4 regions of the Streptosporangium sp. CA-115845 genome follow, and region 2 is predicted to be linked to each of the others. Evidence: riboswitches for the same ligand, from Rfam matches in the RefSeq annotation. Region 2 holds a riboswitch; each other region holds the start of a gene.

Region 1 (4,013 bases), 860 kb from region 2:
CGCGGACGGGGCCGTGCTGTCCGACGCGGACCTGGCGATCCTGGGCGCGTCGCCGGAGGTCTATGCCGGCTACACGACCGCCGTGCGCGAGGAGTACGCCTTCGTGCCCGACGACGCTTTCAGGTCCGGCAGGGCCGCGGTGCTGCGCTCGCTGCTCGATCTTCCGGCGATCTTCCACATCGCCGATCTGGAGGAGGCGGCGCGGGCGAACATCATGGCGGAGCTTGAGCGGCTGTGAGCAGGTGACCACCATAATTCACCATTATTTCCCGATACTCGCTGTGGTATTTTGGTGGAATCTGGTGGATTAAAGGGAGTGAGTCAATGCTCGCCCAGCAGCGGCAGCAGGCGATCCTGGAGAGGGTGCGGAGCAGGGGCGGGGTCAGGGTCGCCGATCTCGTCCGGGAGCTCGGCGTGTCCGACATGACGATCCGGCGCGACCTTGAGGTGCTCTCCGAGCGCGGGCTGGTGGAGAAGGTCCACGGTGGCGCCACCGTCACCGGGTCCGGTTCGACCGAGGAACCGGGCTTCGCCGCCAAGTCGGCGCGCCAGCAGGCGGAGAAGGAGACGATCGCCCAGCAGGCCGCCCTGCTCGTCCGGCCCGCCACCGCCATCGCACTCTCCGCGGGAACCACGACCTGGACGCTCGCCCACCACGTGACCGACGTGCCCGAGCTGACCGTGATCACCAACTCGATTCGGATCGCCGACGTCTTCCACCGCTCCCCCAGGGCCGACCGCACGGTCGTGCTCACCGGCGGGGTCCGCACCCCCTCCGACGCGCTGGTCGGCCCGATCGCGGTCACGGCGATCCGGGGACTCCACGTCGACACCCTCTTCCTCGGCGTGCACGGGATGAGCGCCCGAGCCGGGTTCACCACACCCAACCTGCTGGAGGCCGAGACCAACCGCGAGCTGGTCGCCTCCGCACACCGCCTGGTGGTGCTCGCCGACCACACCAAGTGGGGCACGGTCGGCATCAGCACGATCGCCGAGCTGGCCCAGGCCCACATCGTGGTCACCGACTCCGGCCTGACCGAGGAGGCCCGCGAGGAGCTCGCCGCCTCGGTGGGAGAGCTGATCATCACAGAGCCACAGCAGGAGAGCGAGAGCGTCGGCCGATGAAGCGTACGATCACCCACCTGGCCGACGGCCGGGAGCTGTTCTACTTCGACCGCCACGACGACGCCGACCGCGGAGCGGTCGACGGACGCGACCTGCCGCCCCGCCCCACCGCCTCCGAGTTGCGTTACGACCCGCTGACCGAGGAGTGGATCGCGGTGGCCGGACACCGCCAGGGCCGCACCTTCCTGCCTCCGGCCAGCGAGTGCCCGCTCTGCCCTTCCACCTCCGGCAACCTCACCGAGATCCCCTCCGCGGCCTACGACGTGGCGGTCTTCGAGAACAGGTTCCCCTCGTTCTCCACCTATCTGGGCGACTATCAGCAGGTCGGCGGGTTGAGCGAGGTCCGCCCTGGGATCGGCCGCTGCGAGGTGGTCTGCTTCACCTCCGAGCACGACTCCTCATTCGCGCTGCTCCCCCCCGAGCAGGTGGAGCTGGTCATGGAGGCCTGGATCGACCGTACGGCGGAGTTGTCGGCGATGCCGGGTGTGGAGCAGGTGTTCTGTTTCGAGAACCGGGGAGCCGAGATCGGCATCACCCTGGCCCACCCGCACGGCCAGATCTACGCGTACCCCTACGTGACCCCGCGCACCAAGCTGACCCTCGGGGCGGCCGGGCGCCACCGGGAGCGGACCGGCGGCAACCTGTTCGCCGACGTGCTCGCCGCGGAGCGGGAGGCCGGGGTCCGGGTGGTGGCCTCGAACGAGCACTGGACGGCGTTCGTCCCGGCCGCGGCGCGCTGGCCGGTGGAGGTCCACCTCTACCCCCACCGGCAGGTCCCCGACCTGGTCGGGCTGGAGCCCGCGGAGCGCGCGGCGTTCGGACCGCTCTACACCGACGTGCTCCGCCGCCTCGACGGGCTGTTCGGCGTGCCGATGCCCTACATCGCGGCCTGGCACCAGGCGCCGGTCAACACCGGTCGCGACCTGTCGTACGCGCACATGGAGCTGTTCAGCATCCGCCGCGCGCCGAACAAGCTGAAATATCTCGCCGGCTCCGAGTCGGCCATGGGTGCCTTCGTGAACGACGTGCTGCCCGAGGAGACAGCACACCTTCTGCGCTCTGTTGTCACGAACTAATCACCAATTGGTCTCGTCTTGAAGTCGCGTGACTCTGTGTTTACCACTACTATCCTTCCCACATCGGCTGCAACAGCCGATATGCCTAATCCCAGGCGCATCGCCCGGGAGCCGGGGAACCACCGCACCTGGGGTGAAACCACTTCGGTGGAAGGGCGTTCTCCAGCCCGAACCCGTCAGCTAACCCGGTAGGCGGAAGGAGAGGAGAGTTCGTGGCGGCCCCGTCCCCCACGTTCCGTCGGCATGCGACTCTGGCCCTTTGTTTGAGCCTGATCGCCACGTTCACCCTCGGTGCCCCCACCGCGGGAAGCGCGGAGCCCAAGCCGACCGAGGCCAAGCTCCGCGCCGAGCTGGCCAAGCTCGGCAAGAAGGTCGACGGGCTGATCGAGGCATACGCGGCCAAGCGCGAGTCCCTCAAGAAGGCACAGAAGGCCGAGGCCGTCGCCAAGCAGAACCTGGCCAGGGCCTCCGACCTCTACGCCAGGGCGGAAAAGCAGGTCGACTCCATAGTCCAGCTCCGCTACCAGAGCAGCATCGGAGGCCTGCCCGCGCTGCTGTTCGCCGACGACATGGGGGGAGCCGCGGTGATGGAGCAGCTCACCGCCCAGCAGAGCGCGCACCTGCAGGGCTTCGCCGAGAGCTTCGAACGTAGGAAGAGGGCGACCGAGACGGCCGCCAGGCTCACCGACGACATCATCGAGGAGGCCAAGGATCTGCAGGCCCAGCGCGATGAGGCCGAAGATGTGATCAAGGAGATCAAGAACAGACTCGACCGGCTCGCCCCCGTCGGCTCCGGGCGCCGCGCCGACGGCAGCTGGGCCCCGCAACTCCCCACCGGCGCCGACAACATCACCGACCGGACCCGGATCATGCGTGAGGCCGTCAGGAGACGCTTCGACCTCCCGTACGCCGTCGGCTGCTACCGGTCCGCGAACGACGGCGGCGAGCACCCCCTCGGCCGCGCCTGCGACTTCATGATGAGTACCGGCGGCACGATGCCCTCAGCCGCCAACCTCGCGCTCGGCGACGAGATCGCCGCCTGGGCCATCAAGAACAAGGCCAAGCTCGGAGTGAAGTACGTGATCTGGCGCCAGCGCATCAACCACGGCTCCGGCTGGAGAACCATGTCCAACCGCGGCGGCATCACCGCCAACCACTACGACCACCCGCACATCTCGATGTACTGATCCACCGGGCTGACAACAGGTCTGGGCGGCCCCGTGTTGACAACGCGCCACTGTGTTGGACGGCGTCGGTACCCCGGTGGGCGGCCGTAAGCGGGTCAGTTGCGGCCGGTGGAGCCCTCGGGTGGGACGGGGGCGGTGGAACCGCGTACCACCAGTTCGGTGGCGAGTTCGACGTGGTGGGAGTCGACTCGTTCGCCTGCCGCCAGGCGCAGGGCCGTGCGTACCGCGACGCCGCCTATCTCGCGCAGCGGCTGGCGTACGGTGGTCAGCGGGGGCGAGGCCATGCAGGCGACCTGGGTGTCGTCGAAGCCGACGATGCTGAGATCCTCGGGCACGCGCAACCCTCGCGCCCTGGCCGCCTCCAGCACGCCGAGCGCGATGTCGTCGCAGCCGGTGAAGATGGCAGTGGGGACCTCAGGCAGGTCGAACAGGGCCGCGCCGCCCGTCACACCCTCCTGGTAGCGGAAGTGCCCCGCCCGTACGTAACCCGGCGGAATCGAAGCGCCCGCGGCCTCCATGGCGGCGCGGTAGCCGTGCAGCCGGGCCTGGTTGCAGGCGGCGGTGGCCGGGCCGCCGAGGTAGGCGATGCGCCGATGCCCGAGCGTGAGCAGGTGCTGCGTCGCGG
Region 2 (4,013 bases):
AGCCCGCTCTTCGAGCTCGACCAGGTGGTCGTCACCCCGCACCTGGGCGCCTCCACCCACGAGGCCCAGGAGAAGGCCGGCACCCAGGTGGCGCGTAGCGTGAAGCTCGCCCTGGCCGGGGAGTTCGTGCCCGACGCGGTCAACGTCCAGGGCGGCGCCGTCGCCGAGGACGTCAAGCCGGGTCTGCCGCTGGCCGAGAAGCTCGGCCGGGTGTTCACGGCTCTCGCGGGCGAGGTCGCCACCAAGCTGGACGTCGAGGTGCGCGGCGAGATCGCCGCCCACGACGTCCGCGTGCTGGAGCTGGCCGCGCTCAAGGGGGTCTTCACGGACGTGGTCGAGGACTCCGTCACCTACGTCAACGCCCCGCTGCTGGCCAAGGACCGTGGCGTCTCGGTCGAGCTGGTCACCAGCGCCGAGAGCCCCGACTGGCGCAACGTCGTGACGGTCCGCGGCGTCCTCGCCGACGGCCGCGCGGTCTCGGTCTCCGGCACCCTGTCGGGTCCCCGGCAGGTCACGAAGATCGTCGAGGTCAACGGCTACCAGATGGAGATCGAGCCGACCGACCACCTGTCGTTCTTCACCTACACCGACCGCCCCGGCGTCGTCGGCGTGGTCGGCCGCATCCTCGGCGACCACTCGATCAACATCGCCTCGATGCAGGTGGCCCGGGACGTCAAGGGCGGCAAGGCCCTCATCGCGCTCACCGTCGACACCGCCATCCCGGCCGACGTGATCGACCAGATCGGCGCGGAGATCGGCGCCGACAGCGGCCGCTCGGTCGACCTGGCCGACTAGGCCCTGTCCCGCGGATCTTGCCGTGGCGAGGATCGGCCAGGCGGTGTCTCGCAAGGCGGAGGAGGGAGCCGCAGCCGTGCTGCGGTGACCGACGACAACGCGGCGAGGCGCCGCCTGGCCGTAGTGGGCAAAAGATCCAAGGGACAGGGCCTAGGAGGCTGGTGTTTTTCGCGCGAAGTAATCTTGGTCCCTCCACCAAGCCGTCAAAAACGGTGAGGATCGGGAGCACACACTCCACTTGGAGGCCGAATCTGCCTCCGGAACGGACGCTCTGTGGGTGTGACGCTCCACCATGATCGCTAAGCGGCCGTTTAACACCAGCCTCCTAGGCCCGGTAGGCAAAGGATCCACCGAGGTGGCCGCCGCCCCGCACCGTGGGGCGGCGGCCACCTTTCGTCTCGGTATGTGAGAAGTGTGTACGCCGGGCGAGACGGCGTTCCGGCCGCCAGGTAGCCTGAGATGAAGTGCGCCAGGTCCAAGCCTGCCGCGACGGGGCCTGACAGGGGTGGGCCGGCAATTCTCCGGCGCCACGCCCCAGATCGCCGGTCCGTGATCCGGACCCGTGACACCAGGCCTGGTCGGAGCCCTGATCGGAGTCTCGACCACTGCCCCTGCTCGCATGCGACCGAGACGAGATTCGCCATGTACGACATGTATCCCTGGAACCACGCGGAAGAGGTCAAGGACGAGGCCGCCGAGGCGCTCCAGACCGCCCTGGACCGCCGGGACAACGGTGGTTCTCCCATCCGCTGAACCCGTTCCCGGTGCCGGCGGGGTTCCCGCGGCCGATCAGCCGGCGTGTCTCATCCGCCGGTCGCGATCTCGATCTGCTCGGTCAGCTTGACCCCCTGCGGATCGGGGCGCACCGCGCCGACGAAGGAGGACCGGCGCCAGGCGCTGAGCTTCTCCTCCTTGACCACGTCGCCGCTCCGCGGGGCGTGGACCATGTAACCGGGTCTGGTGATCATGCCGACATGGCCGAGGCCGCTGAAGAAGGCCAGGTCACCGGCCTTGAGGTCCTTCCAGGCGATCTTCTTGGAGAAGGCGGCGTACTGGTCGTTGGTGACGCGGGGCAGCTTGATCCCGGCGGCGCCGTAGGCGCGGAGCATCAGGCCTGAGCAGTCGAAACCGCCGTTGCCGGTGCCACCCCAGACGTAGGGCGTGCCGCGCTTGGACATCGCCCACTTCACGGCCTTCTGCCAGGCGGGCCTGGGGGTCGCGCTCTTCAGTGCGGCCTTCAGCCTGACGGTGCCGAGCGGGGGAGCTTCGGGGGAGGGGAGAGGGGAGGCGGCCAGTGCCGCCGTCGGCGCCATGGCCGAGGCCGCGAACACCGCGGCGCCTGAGACGAGGATGGACAGGACACGGGAGTACATCTTGCCGGACAGGATGATTCCTTCCATAAGGCCGGCCGGGTGAGCTGTCGGGCTCGGGCGTGGAGGCCGCCCTACGGCGCGAGAGCACGCCGATTCGCCCCAAGGAATCCCGTGATGGCGGCCGGGAGCGCGCTCCGGGGCGGAGCGAGGTTCCCGGGGGGCCCGGTGGATTCCGGAAAAAGTGGTTCCCCGGCTCCGTACGGGCCGGTAAGGGGATGGTCCGTACGGATTAGGCATCAATGTGAATGGGGAGGACGATAACGAAACCTCACGAAACGGTCAATAGGGAGCAAAAAAGGACAAAGTGATCACATGGGCGGACGCGCGGACACGTCCGAAGAGTGAGACCGGTGTTCGATCACCGAGACGGACAGGTAAGGTGCCTGCATGGATTCGCGTAACATTCGCCTGGCGGTCATCCCCGGGGACGGGATCGGAGCCGAGGTCGTCACCGAGGGTCTGAAGGTCCTCGAAGCGGTCGGCACCAAGGTGGAGACCACCACGTACGACCTCGGGGCCAAGCGCTACCGCGAGACCGGCGAGACCCTGCCCGACCCGCTGCTCGACGAGCTACGCGGATACGACGCGATCCTGCTCGGCGCGGTCGGCGACCCCAGCGTGCCCCCGGGCATCCTGGAGCGCGACCTGCTGCTCAAGCTCCGCTTCCAGCTCGACCACTATGTGAACCTCCGCCCGGTCAAGCTCTTCCCCGGCGTCGAGACGCCGCTGGGCAAGGCCCGCCCCGAGGACATCGACATGATCGTCATCCGGGAGGGCACCGAGGGCCCCTACGCCGGTGCCGGAGGCGCCATGCGCCGCGGCACGCCGCACGAGATCGCCACCCAGGAGTCGCTGAACACCGCCTACGGTGTCGAGCGTGTGGTGCGCTACGCCTTCGAGAAGGCGGTGACCCGCCCCCGCAAGAAGCTGACGCTGGTCCACAAGACCAACGTGCTCACCTACGCCGGTGACCTCTGGGCCCGTACGTTCGACCGGGTCAGCGTGGAGTACCCCGAGGTTCAGACCGACTACTGCCACGTCGACGCGGCCTCGATGTTCTTCGTCAGCCAGCCGGAGCGCTTCGACGTGATCGTCACCGACAACCTCTTCGGTGACATCCTCACCGACATCGGCGCGGCGATCGCCGGTGGCATCGGCCTGGCGGCCAGCGGCAACGTCAACCCCGACCGCACCGCGCCGAGCATGTTCGAGCCGGTCCACGGCAGCGCCCCCGACATCGCGGGCCAGGGCAAGGCCGACCCGACCGCCACCATCCTGTCGGTCGCCATGCTCCTGGACCACCTGGGGCTGGCCGGCGAGGCGGCCCGGGTCGAGCAGGCCGTCGCCGACGACCTGCTTGAGCGGCTGGCCGGCTGGGCCGGCCGGACCACCCAGGAGATCGGTGACGACATCACCGCACGAGTAGCCGGCTGAGGAAGCCGCCCCCTCGATCCTGACGCGCCTGGCGGCTCCTACGAGCCGCCGGGCGCGTTTTGTTTCCCGCGCACTGCCGGTTTTCGGCATGGATGCAGTAGTTTCCCGTTACCCGGTCCAACGCAGAATGGACCCGAGGGTAAGCCAGACATCAAGATAAGGATCCGCGTCATGACCACCGCTCAGAAGCTCAGCTTCGACGTGCAGCTCTCCGACCACGCTCGCACCGCGGCCGAGCGCGAGCAGGTAATGGTGGCTCCGGGGTTCGGCCAGGTCTTCACCGATCACATGATCTCGATCGACTACACCGAGGGCGAGGGCTGGCGCGACGCCCGGCTCATGCCGTACGGCCCGCTCAGCCTCGACCCCGCGACCGCGGTCTTCCACTACGCGCAGGAGCTCTTCGAGGGC
Region 3 (4,013 bases), 2.3 Mb from region 2:
TTCCTCCGGGGCATCGACGCCGGCCGGACGCGACGCTCTGAGATGGAGGAGTTCGTCGACGGATACTCCGGCGCCGGTATCACTACGAAGATCCGATTCAACGGTGACGGCGAGCTTGCCAGATCCTCGGTCACGGTGTGGGCCTATCGCGTCCGCGACGGCCGGATCGTTGCCGACGGGCCGATCCCCGGAAACTGACCGCACAGGAGATCAGAAATCATGACGAGCACTCCGATCGCCGACCGTATCTCCCGCCCGACCGCGTCGCCGCCCCTCACGAGGTCACCGTCCGCCGGATGCCTCGACCACGCGAGCGGCACCATTCACCGCGCCCTCGCGGAGGCTCCGATCGGCGAGTACGGCATGCTGGAGGCGGCGCTCGCCTGGCAACATCTGCGCCCCACCGGAACCGGGAACACAGGCGAGGGGACACACGCCACGGCGTCGCGCCATCTTCCCATCGTGGAGACGCGCAGCGAGGCGGTGGCGGCCCGGATGGCCCGGTTGCTGTCAGGGCTGGCCTGGGCCATCGTCACCCAGGCCGACGCCGGCGACACCGGCTTCAAGGGGTCGCCGGCCGTGCGCGTCGAGGTGCCCAGAACGCTACACCGCAGGGTCCTGCGGGCGTTGACCAACGCGTGGCGCGACGCCCGGCGGCAATTCGATCCGCGCGTCCCGGGCACTGCCGCCCACGCCGACGCGGCCGTCGCCTTGTGGCGCATGGGCATTCTTGTCGCCGGGTTCGGTCCCAGCCATAACATGATCTACCTGAACACCGGCACGTTCATGATGGCCGAGATGATGGCAGCCGCCGCCAGGCGTCTCGGCCTCACTCCGATCGTGGACAATGTCCACGGCGTCCCGGCGGTAACCCTCTACCATCCGGGTGAGGTGCAGCGGCTGCTCGCGGAAGCGGGAGCGGGAGGCGCGGCGACCGTGTGGGTGCGCGGCGGCCGTCCTGCCGGTATCGCCAGGTAGCGGCCGTACAGGGCGAGGGCTTTCGACGGTGCGGGGTGTTCGGGTGGGGGGCGGGAGCGAGCGCGAGCCCGGCATCGATCGCCTGGCGAGGCGTACGCGGTCTGCTGGGCCGTCCGTCCACGTGGACGGAACCGCTCTCGCGGCGTCGTGTGCCGTACAGGCATCGTCGTCAAGAAGGAGTTCGTAAAGGCGGCCGGGGGAACGCGTCAGGGGCGCCGCTCGTGTTCGAGCGGCGCCCCTGGGGGCGTGCGGACCGGCCCGCGTTCGCCGGCGGGGTGCCGGGTACCCACACCACGGGGGATGGCGCGGACGACGGGTGGATCAGCCGGCGTAGACCGGGTAGCCGTAGCCCACGACCTGCGAGGTGGGCCGGATGCGCTGCTCGACGTTGCCGTTGCCGGTGTTGCCCTCGATCGTGGTGATCGTGCCGTCTCCGTTGTCCTTCTTCACGAAGCCGACGTGGTCGATGCCGCTGAGGTTCTTGCCGCCGGCCCAGTCGAAGTAGACGACGGCGCCGGGAGTGGGGGTGGTACCCCAGTGCTGGTTGTCCTTGAACCACTTGGCGTGGGTGACGGTGTAGGCGTCCCAGCCCATCGTGGGCCGGATGCCGGCCATCTCGCCGACCCAGGAGACGAACATCGCGCACCAGGGGGCGTTGGCGTAGCCCTGGATGCTGCCGCCGTCACGGGCGACGGTCTCCTGGGCGCGCGGGGAGGACATGTACCACGAGTGGAACTTGGTCCCTCCGCCCTGGGAGTTCTCACGGACGCCGATCTGCTTTGAGGCGAGGTCCAGGACCTGTGCGGCGGAGACCTTGGGCAGTCTCTCGGCCGCGACCTCGAGCGGGGTACTCGCGGGCCTGTTCTGGGCGGTGTGGCTGTCGGCCAGGGCCGCGGAGCCCACGGAGCCGGTCGCCAGGACGACACAGGCGCCCAGGAGGGCGCTCGCCACGCGGGGGGCGCTGAGGGTGGGGATGAGGCGGTGCTTGGTCATACCGGGGTTCGACTCCTTGCTTCGCTTCCATGCCGCCTACCGGGTTAGCTGACGGGTTCGGGCTGGGAAGTGCCCTACGGCGCGAGAACGCGCTGATTCACCCCAGGAACGTGGTTCCCCGGTTCCGCAGACTTCGCGGATTCGGCGGCCGTGCTCACCGCGGGCGGAGGGTTCCGCCCAGGTGGAACACGGTCGGGCAATGTGACGGCAATGCTTAGATCTATACAGACCCGGGCATTTGCCTCGAATGGGACGAACGTACGCCACTCGGGCAGACGATTACAAGTAGGGCACATTGCCTTGACTTGGTGATACGTCCAAATCGCGGGGGTAGGACGGGGGGTCGCTTGGCCTGGGAAGGAGGTGGGGCGCACCCGTCCTCCGGCCGGTCGCGGCGGGCGGGGGCGCGGCCTCGTCGCGGGCGGGATCCCCTGTCTCTTCGGCGATCCGGCTGTGCGGTACCCGCCGGTCGATCGCCTGACCCGGGATGGTATGGCATGATCGTGAGGCTCGCCGGAAGGGTGTCGGACCCCAGCTTTTGAGGGACAAATATTCGATAGTAAAAAGTGTGGAGCGGGTGCGTCCCGCCCTCCGGAAAACCCGAACGAGGTTCGGTGCCCCAGAGGTCCGCCGGGGGCAGGGTGGGCCTCAGCTCTCCTGGCCGGACCAGGAGCGGAACAGCGGGAGCAGGAACCGGTCGACCGTGTCCTCGACGAACTCCCGGTCCAGTGGCTTACCGGTGAAGAGCAGCCGGTACCACACCAGTGCCTCGGTGGCCTTCCTGAGCTCCGCGGGGTCCACCGGCCCTGGCAGCTCGCCGCGCTCCCTGGCGCGTTCCAGCAGCGGGACGGTGCCGGTGATGTCGGGGCGGGGCACGTTGTCGCGCAGGGCGGAGGCCAGCTCGGGGGAGGTGAGGAACGCCGGAAGCAGGCCGAAGATCATCGCCTGTTTCCGTTCCAGGATCCGGCAGAACCCGTCCACGACCCCGATCAGGTCCCCGCGCATCGACCCGGTGTCGGGCGGCGGCACGACGTCGATCTCAAGGTGGTTGCAGATCAGATCCACGACCAGCGCCTCCTTGCCCGCCCAGCGACGGTAGATCGTGGCCTTGCTCGCGCTGGCCCGCCTGGCGATCTGATCGATGCGGTTCCGTACACTACGGTAAAGATCGAGCGCAAGCACGCGTGGGCGGCTGTTCATCCGTGGTTCCCCGGCGCTTAAGGCCACCGGGTTAGCTTGGGTCAGTCGTGAACGGGTCATCACCCGGCGTGGAGGACGGTCGAGACCACGCGCGGGATCAGGGTTCGGCCATCGCCTGGGTGGAATCCCCGCTGCAGATGCTCTGCGCCGTGGAGGCCCACCACGCGGGGCTGCTCGGTGCCCGCAGCCACCTCGTGCCCAGGGCGAGGCTCCGCCCCCTGGCCGCCACAGGGCGCGAGCTCGGGCGCCTCACCCTGCCGCCGGGCCTGGAGCTCACCGCCGCGCGGCCGGACATGCCCAGGCCGCGCCGGGGCGTGACCTGGGCGGTGGGCGACGCCTTCTCCGGCAAGGTCCAGTTCCGCTGGCTCACCGGGCGCCCCGGCCGTATCGTGATCGTCGACGACGGGCTGGCCACCATCAGGCTCCTGGAACTGCTCGTCGGCCACGCGGGTACGCCCCTGCTGAGGGCCCGCGGGAAGGCGGGACGGCTCAGAACCGCCCTCGGCGCGGCGGCCGGACTCAGGTTGCGCGCCGCAGCCCGCTCGGGGCGGCTGTCGATCTTCACAGCGCTGCCCGTTCCCGCGGACCTGGCGAAGGCCGTACGGGCGAGAGGGGCCGAGCTGGTCACCCACGACTTCGCCTGGCTGCGGTCGCAGCCGCTGCGCGTGCCCCGTCCCAAGGAGCTCACGGTCGTCCTCGGCACCTCGCTGGTCCGCAACGGCCTGATCCACCGTGACCACTACCTCGGCTGGCTGGCCGCTCTCGGCTCGGCCGGGCCGGTGGCCTACTTCCCGCACCGCAGGGAGGACCCCCACGATCTCGCCAGAGTCGGGGAGCAGCCC
Region 4 (4,013 bases), 4.7 Mb from region 2:
CGAAGGAGGCCGCCACGGTCAGCGCGAACGCGCCGGCCGCCGCCGGGATCCACCAGCGCCGGTAGCGCCGCGCCAGCGCGACCACCGCCAGAACCATGATCGCGGTCAGCGCGGTGCCGACACCGATGCTCTTGATCCGGTCGGCGGTCCAGGCCGGCCAGGTCTGGGTGGACAGCCCGAAGTCGCGCAGGTAGGTCTCCGACCACATCCCCAGCGGCCAGCGCAGCATCGCGACGGCCACCGACAGCGCCAGCACGCCGAGCAGCGCCCGCAACCACCACGGCCCCCGCAGCCGGCCGACGAGCCGCGCGCCCAGCGGGGTGCCCACCAGCACCCCCGCCACCACCAGCGTCAGGCCCAGGGAGAGGTAACCCGGTACGCTGACCAGCTTGTCGAACGCCTCGGACCTGGCGATCTGCTCGGCCGTGAAGTCGCGGGCCGGATCGGGGACGACCGCCGGGGCCCCCTCGGGCAGCTCCTGCCAGGGCGTGGTGAACGCCACGACCGCCAGCGTGACCACCCCCAGCGCGGCCAGCGCCCACCCCGCCGGCCGCACCCCCGAGGGCGCGTCCGTCGTGCTCAGCGTCATCAAACACCTCCAGCGTGGAGCCCGAACCCTGGGCCCCGTCCTTTGGATCTTCTGCCTGCCGCGGTCGGCCGGACGGCGCCTCGCCGAGTCGTCACCGGTCACCGCGGCACGCCGCGGCTCCCTCCCGTGCCTTGCGAGGCACCCGCCGACCGCTCCTCGCCGCGGCGAGATCCGCCAGGTGAGGCCTGGACCGGGAAAGGACACAAGGATGTCAGGCGAGTTCCTTTCCGAGGTAGTCACGCCACGCCACGGTGAGTTGGGCGGGCGACAGGCCGAGCGTGCCGGTGACATCGCCACCGTAGAGCCTCACCAGGGCCTTCTCGCCGAAGCGCTCCGCGATGAACCGGCAGGCGAGCCAGGCCTCCTCGTACGCCTGCGCGAGCCGCGGGGCGCCGGGGGCGAAGTCGGCGGGACCGGGGAGACGGGCGGGCAGGACTCCGGCGCGTACCTCGGCGACCAGCTCGGCGGCGGCCGTCCGCACCGGGATCCCGGCATCGCGGTAGCCCACGTAGTCGGCGAAGCCCTCCGACAGCCACATCGGCACCCGGCCGCCACGGGTCGCGCCGGTGGCCACGTGCACGAGCTCGTGCGTGATCACCACGTCCCTGCCGGTCGTGCTGAGCCTCGCGTAGCCCGAGGGCAGGACGATCACCCGGTCCGCGGCCGCCATCGCGGCCAGGCCCCGGGTGCTCTCCGCTCCGGCGAGTGCCGCGGCCTCGGCATCGGTGGCGGGGAACAGGATCACCGCTCGGACCGGCCCCCAGATCGCCGCGACCGCGCGGCGGGCCCGGTCGGCCCCGGCGGCCAGGTCCCGCAGGACGGCGGGCGCGACGTGGTGGCCGATCACGAGGGAGTGCTCGCCCCGGACGACGACGGCGGCACCGGGCCACAGGTCGCGAAGGCCGGCGGGGAGTTCTCCGGCGTCGCGGCGAGGGTCGTGCGGCAGGGGGTGGTCGGGGAGCTCTCGGGGAGTGCGCGGGAGCGGCCCGGCTCCGGCCAGGAGAGGTCCCGTCCCGGCCGACGGGCCCACGCTCATCAGCGCCAGCATCCCGGCGAGCACGGTGCGGCGCCCCTTCGGGACGGACATAACGAGTCGATGCTACTCGACCGGCATCGTGACGTTCCTTGCCGGAAGCGTGGATCCGCACCGGCCCGGGCCGCCGGCCACGCGCTCGCGGCCTCCGCCGGAAACGGAGCGGCCCCGTCCCCGCACATGTGAGGAACGGGGCCGGCGTCCCTGCCCGGGCTCAGGCTCCGGGCCGGACCGCTCCGGCGAAGGAGGACCTGTAGTACCCCTCCAGCTTCACGATCCGGACCGTCTTGCCGCTGCTCGGCGAGTGGACCATCCTGCCCTTGCCGACGTACATGCCGACGTGGCCCTTTCCACTGAAGAACATCAGGTCACCGGGGCGCAGGTGGCTCCACGAGACCTTCTTCCTGATCGCCCGGAACTGGCTGTGCGTGATCCGGGGGATGGACACGCCCGCCTTGCGCCAGGCGTATTTGACGAGCCCCGAGCAGTCGAACGCGCCGGGACCGGAGGCACCCCACCGGTACGGATCGCCGACCTGCCGCCTGGCCGCCGAGACGGCCTTGCGAGCCCGGACCTTCTGCAGGGCCGCCCTGCTCATCCTGGTCTTGACCTTGGTATCGGCCTTGGCCTTGTGCACGGTTCTCTTCGTGCCCTCGGCCTGCTCGGAGACTCCGGCCGCGGTGTTGACCAGGATCTCAGGGGTACTGTCCGTCGTCGCCCTCGCCGCCGTCGACCCCAGGGTGACCGCTCCGGCTGAGGCGGTCAGGGTGAGGGCGATGCCGCCGAGGGAAAGGCGGAAAAGGCGCGACAGACGGGTGTTACACGGGGTGGTAGACAGGATTTCTCCTTGGTGCTTCCACTGATGCCTACCGGGTTAGCTGACGGGTTCGGGCTTGGAAGATGCCCTACGGCGCAAATGCGCTGATTCACCCCCGGCCACGCTGTATCGGGCCTTTTGGGTCCCCGGTTCCATGCCTCCTGGCTGCATGGATTCGGCGGGCCGCCGTGATGAGGTCCGTCCCCGGCAGGGGAACGGCGGCCGGCTGGATTTCTATAGGGACACCGGCCCGAAGACCGACATTCACCGCGACGGCATGGCTTGCACGTCGCGAGGCCAGAAGTTACCCCGATCTCCAACCTTCGGCAAAGCATTCGCCAAACAAGAAGATCAATAAGCCTTCGTGATCTTCCCGTTACCCCTGCTTAATGGCCATTTATGCTATTAAGATATGATCCTCGTCACACCCTCGGAATCACACCCGACAAATCGCAATTTCTGTAATGTTCATCACATTTGCCGTAATTCATGGTTGAAGCCGCGAGGGTGCCCTCTCCCGCCGCGGAGCACGGATCAGCGCCGTCGCCGACGGCGCACCAGGTTTTACCACCGGAGGGCGGGCCTCCGCTCCTCAGGGGCGGACGGCTCCGACGAGGCGACGGCCGTAGGCCGAGAGCGGGACGACCTTGACGACGTCGCCGGTCTGCGGGGCGTGCACGATCTGGCCATTGCCCGCGTACATGCTGACGTGGCCCAGGCCCTCACTGAAGATGAGGTCGCCCGGCTGGAGGTCGTTCAGCGAGACCTTGCGGCTGGTGCCCCAGCTCCACTGCTCCCAGGTGGTACGGGGGAGGCTGACTCCCCCCCTGCGCCAGGCGGCCTGGAGGAGGCCCGAGCAGTCCCAGCCGCCGGGCCCCGTGCCGCCGTACTGGTAGGGCTTGCCGACCTGCGCGAAGGCGAACTGCAGGGCGGCGCGGGCGTTGCCCGAGGCGGGGCCGCTGTACTGGATCCCGGTGCTCTCGGGGTTGCCCGTCTTGAAAACGTTGAGTTCGCGCAGGAGCTTCGTCTGAGCCCTGACCATCTTGTCGGCCTTGGCCTTCTCCCTGGCCAGTTCGTCGCGCGTCTCGTCGGCCTCGCTCAGCGCGCCCTTGGCCAGATTCCTGTTGAGCCGCAGCGCCTTGGTGGCCTCGTCGAAGGCGCTCAGCGACTGGGCCCGGGAAGCCGACATCTGGTCGACCGAGGCCAGGCCGCTCAGCAGCGCGCCGGGGTCGGCCTGGTAGATCATGCCTTCCCAGCTGTTGACCGCGCCGAACTGGTAGGTGCTGACCGCCATCGCGACGAGCTCCTTGCGCAGCCCGGCGACCTGCTCGCTCTGCCGGGCGAGCTCGCCGTTCAGCGTCGCGTACTTCTTCCTGGCCCGCTTCCACTTCTCCGAGGCCTGGTTGTACTTCTCGACGATCTGGTCGGCCTGCTCGTTGAGCTTCTCCAGTTTCTTCTTGGCCTGGGCGAGTGTCGGCTTCGGCTCCGCGGAGGCCCCGCTCACCGGCACCATCAGCAGCGCGAGGGCGAGCCCGGCCGCCACCGGTATCCGCATGAGTCCAACCGGCATACCC

The links. Region 2 has a riboswitch for cyclic di-AMP ahead of ACQP0P_RS39730 (C40 family peptidase). Riboswitches for the same ligand answer to the same signal wherever they lie in the genome.
Region 1: another riboswitch for cyclic di-AMP. It lies ahead of ACQP0P_RS35420 (coiled-coil domain-containing protein); the one in region 2 lies ahead of ACQP0P_RS39730 (C40 family peptidase).
Region 3: another riboswitch for cyclic di-AMP. It lies ahead of ACQP0P_RS29200 (CHAP domain-containing protein); the one in region 2 lies ahead of ACQP0P_RS39730 (C40 family peptidase).
Region 4: another riboswitch for cyclic di-AMP. It lies ahead of ACQP0P_RS15745 (C40 family peptidase); the one in region 2 lies ahead of ACQP0P_RS39730 (C40 family peptidase).

What each region holds. Positions count from the first base shown of each region.
Region 1 covers NZ_CP191988.1:7,451,948-7,455,960, forward strand. Annotated here, with positions in the region: gene ACQP0P_RS35405 (HD domain-containing protein) at 1-238, shown strand, start outside; gene ACQP0P_RS35410 (DeoR/GlpR family DNA-binding transcription regulator) at 325-1,125, shown strand; gene galT (galactose-1-phosphate uridylyltransferase) at 1,122-2,201, shown strand; cyclic di-AMP (ydaO/yuaA leader) riboswitch at 2,274-2,410, shown strand; gene ACQP0P_RS35420 (coiled-coil domain-containing protein) at 2,465-3,388, shown strand; gene ACQP0P_RS35425 (substrate-binding domain-containing protein) at 3,484-4,013, opposite strand, start outside.
Region 2 covers NZ_CP191988.1:8,312,590-8,316,602, reverse strand. Annotated here, with positions in the region: gene serA (phosphoglycerate dehydrogenase) at 1-795, shown strand, start outside; gene ACQP0P_RS39730 (C40 family peptidase) at 1,599-2,195, opposite strand; cyclic di-AMP (ydaO/yuaA leader) riboswitch at 2,183-2,414, opposite strand; gene ACQP0P_RS39725 (3-isopropylmalate dehydrogenase) at 2,556-3,602, shown strand; gene ACQP0P_RS39720 (branched-chain amino acid aminotransferase) at 3,774-4,013, shown strand, end outside.
Region 3 covers NZ_CP191988.1:5,983,932-5,987,944, reverse strand. Annotated here, with positions in the region: gene ACQP0P_RS29210 (branched-chain amino acid ABC transporter substrate-binding protein) at 1-198, shown strand, start outside; gene ACQP0P_RS29205 (hypothetical protein) at 220-978, shown strand; gene ACQP0P_RS29200 (CHAP domain-containing protein) at 1,300-1,971, opposite strand; cyclic di-AMP (ydaO/yuaA leader) riboswitch at 1,990-2,128, opposite strand; gene ACQP0P_RS29195 (TetR/AcrR family transcriptional regulator) at 2,620-3,171, opposite strand; gene ACQP0P_RS29190 (hypothetical protein) at 3,291-4,013, shown strand, end outside.
Region 4 covers NZ_CP191988.1:2,979,818-2,983,830, reverse strand. Annotated here, with positions in the region: gene ACQP0P_RS15755 (M48 family metallopeptidase) at 1-589, opposite strand, end outside; gene ACQP0P_RS15750 (hypothetical protein) at 801-1,676, opposite strand; gene ACQP0P_RS15745 (C40 family peptidase) at 1,837-2,259, opposite strand; cyclic di-AMP (ydaO/yuaA leader) riboswitch at 2,471-2,630, opposite strand; gene ACQP0P_RS15740 (NlpC/P60 family protein) at 3,032-4,009, opposite strand.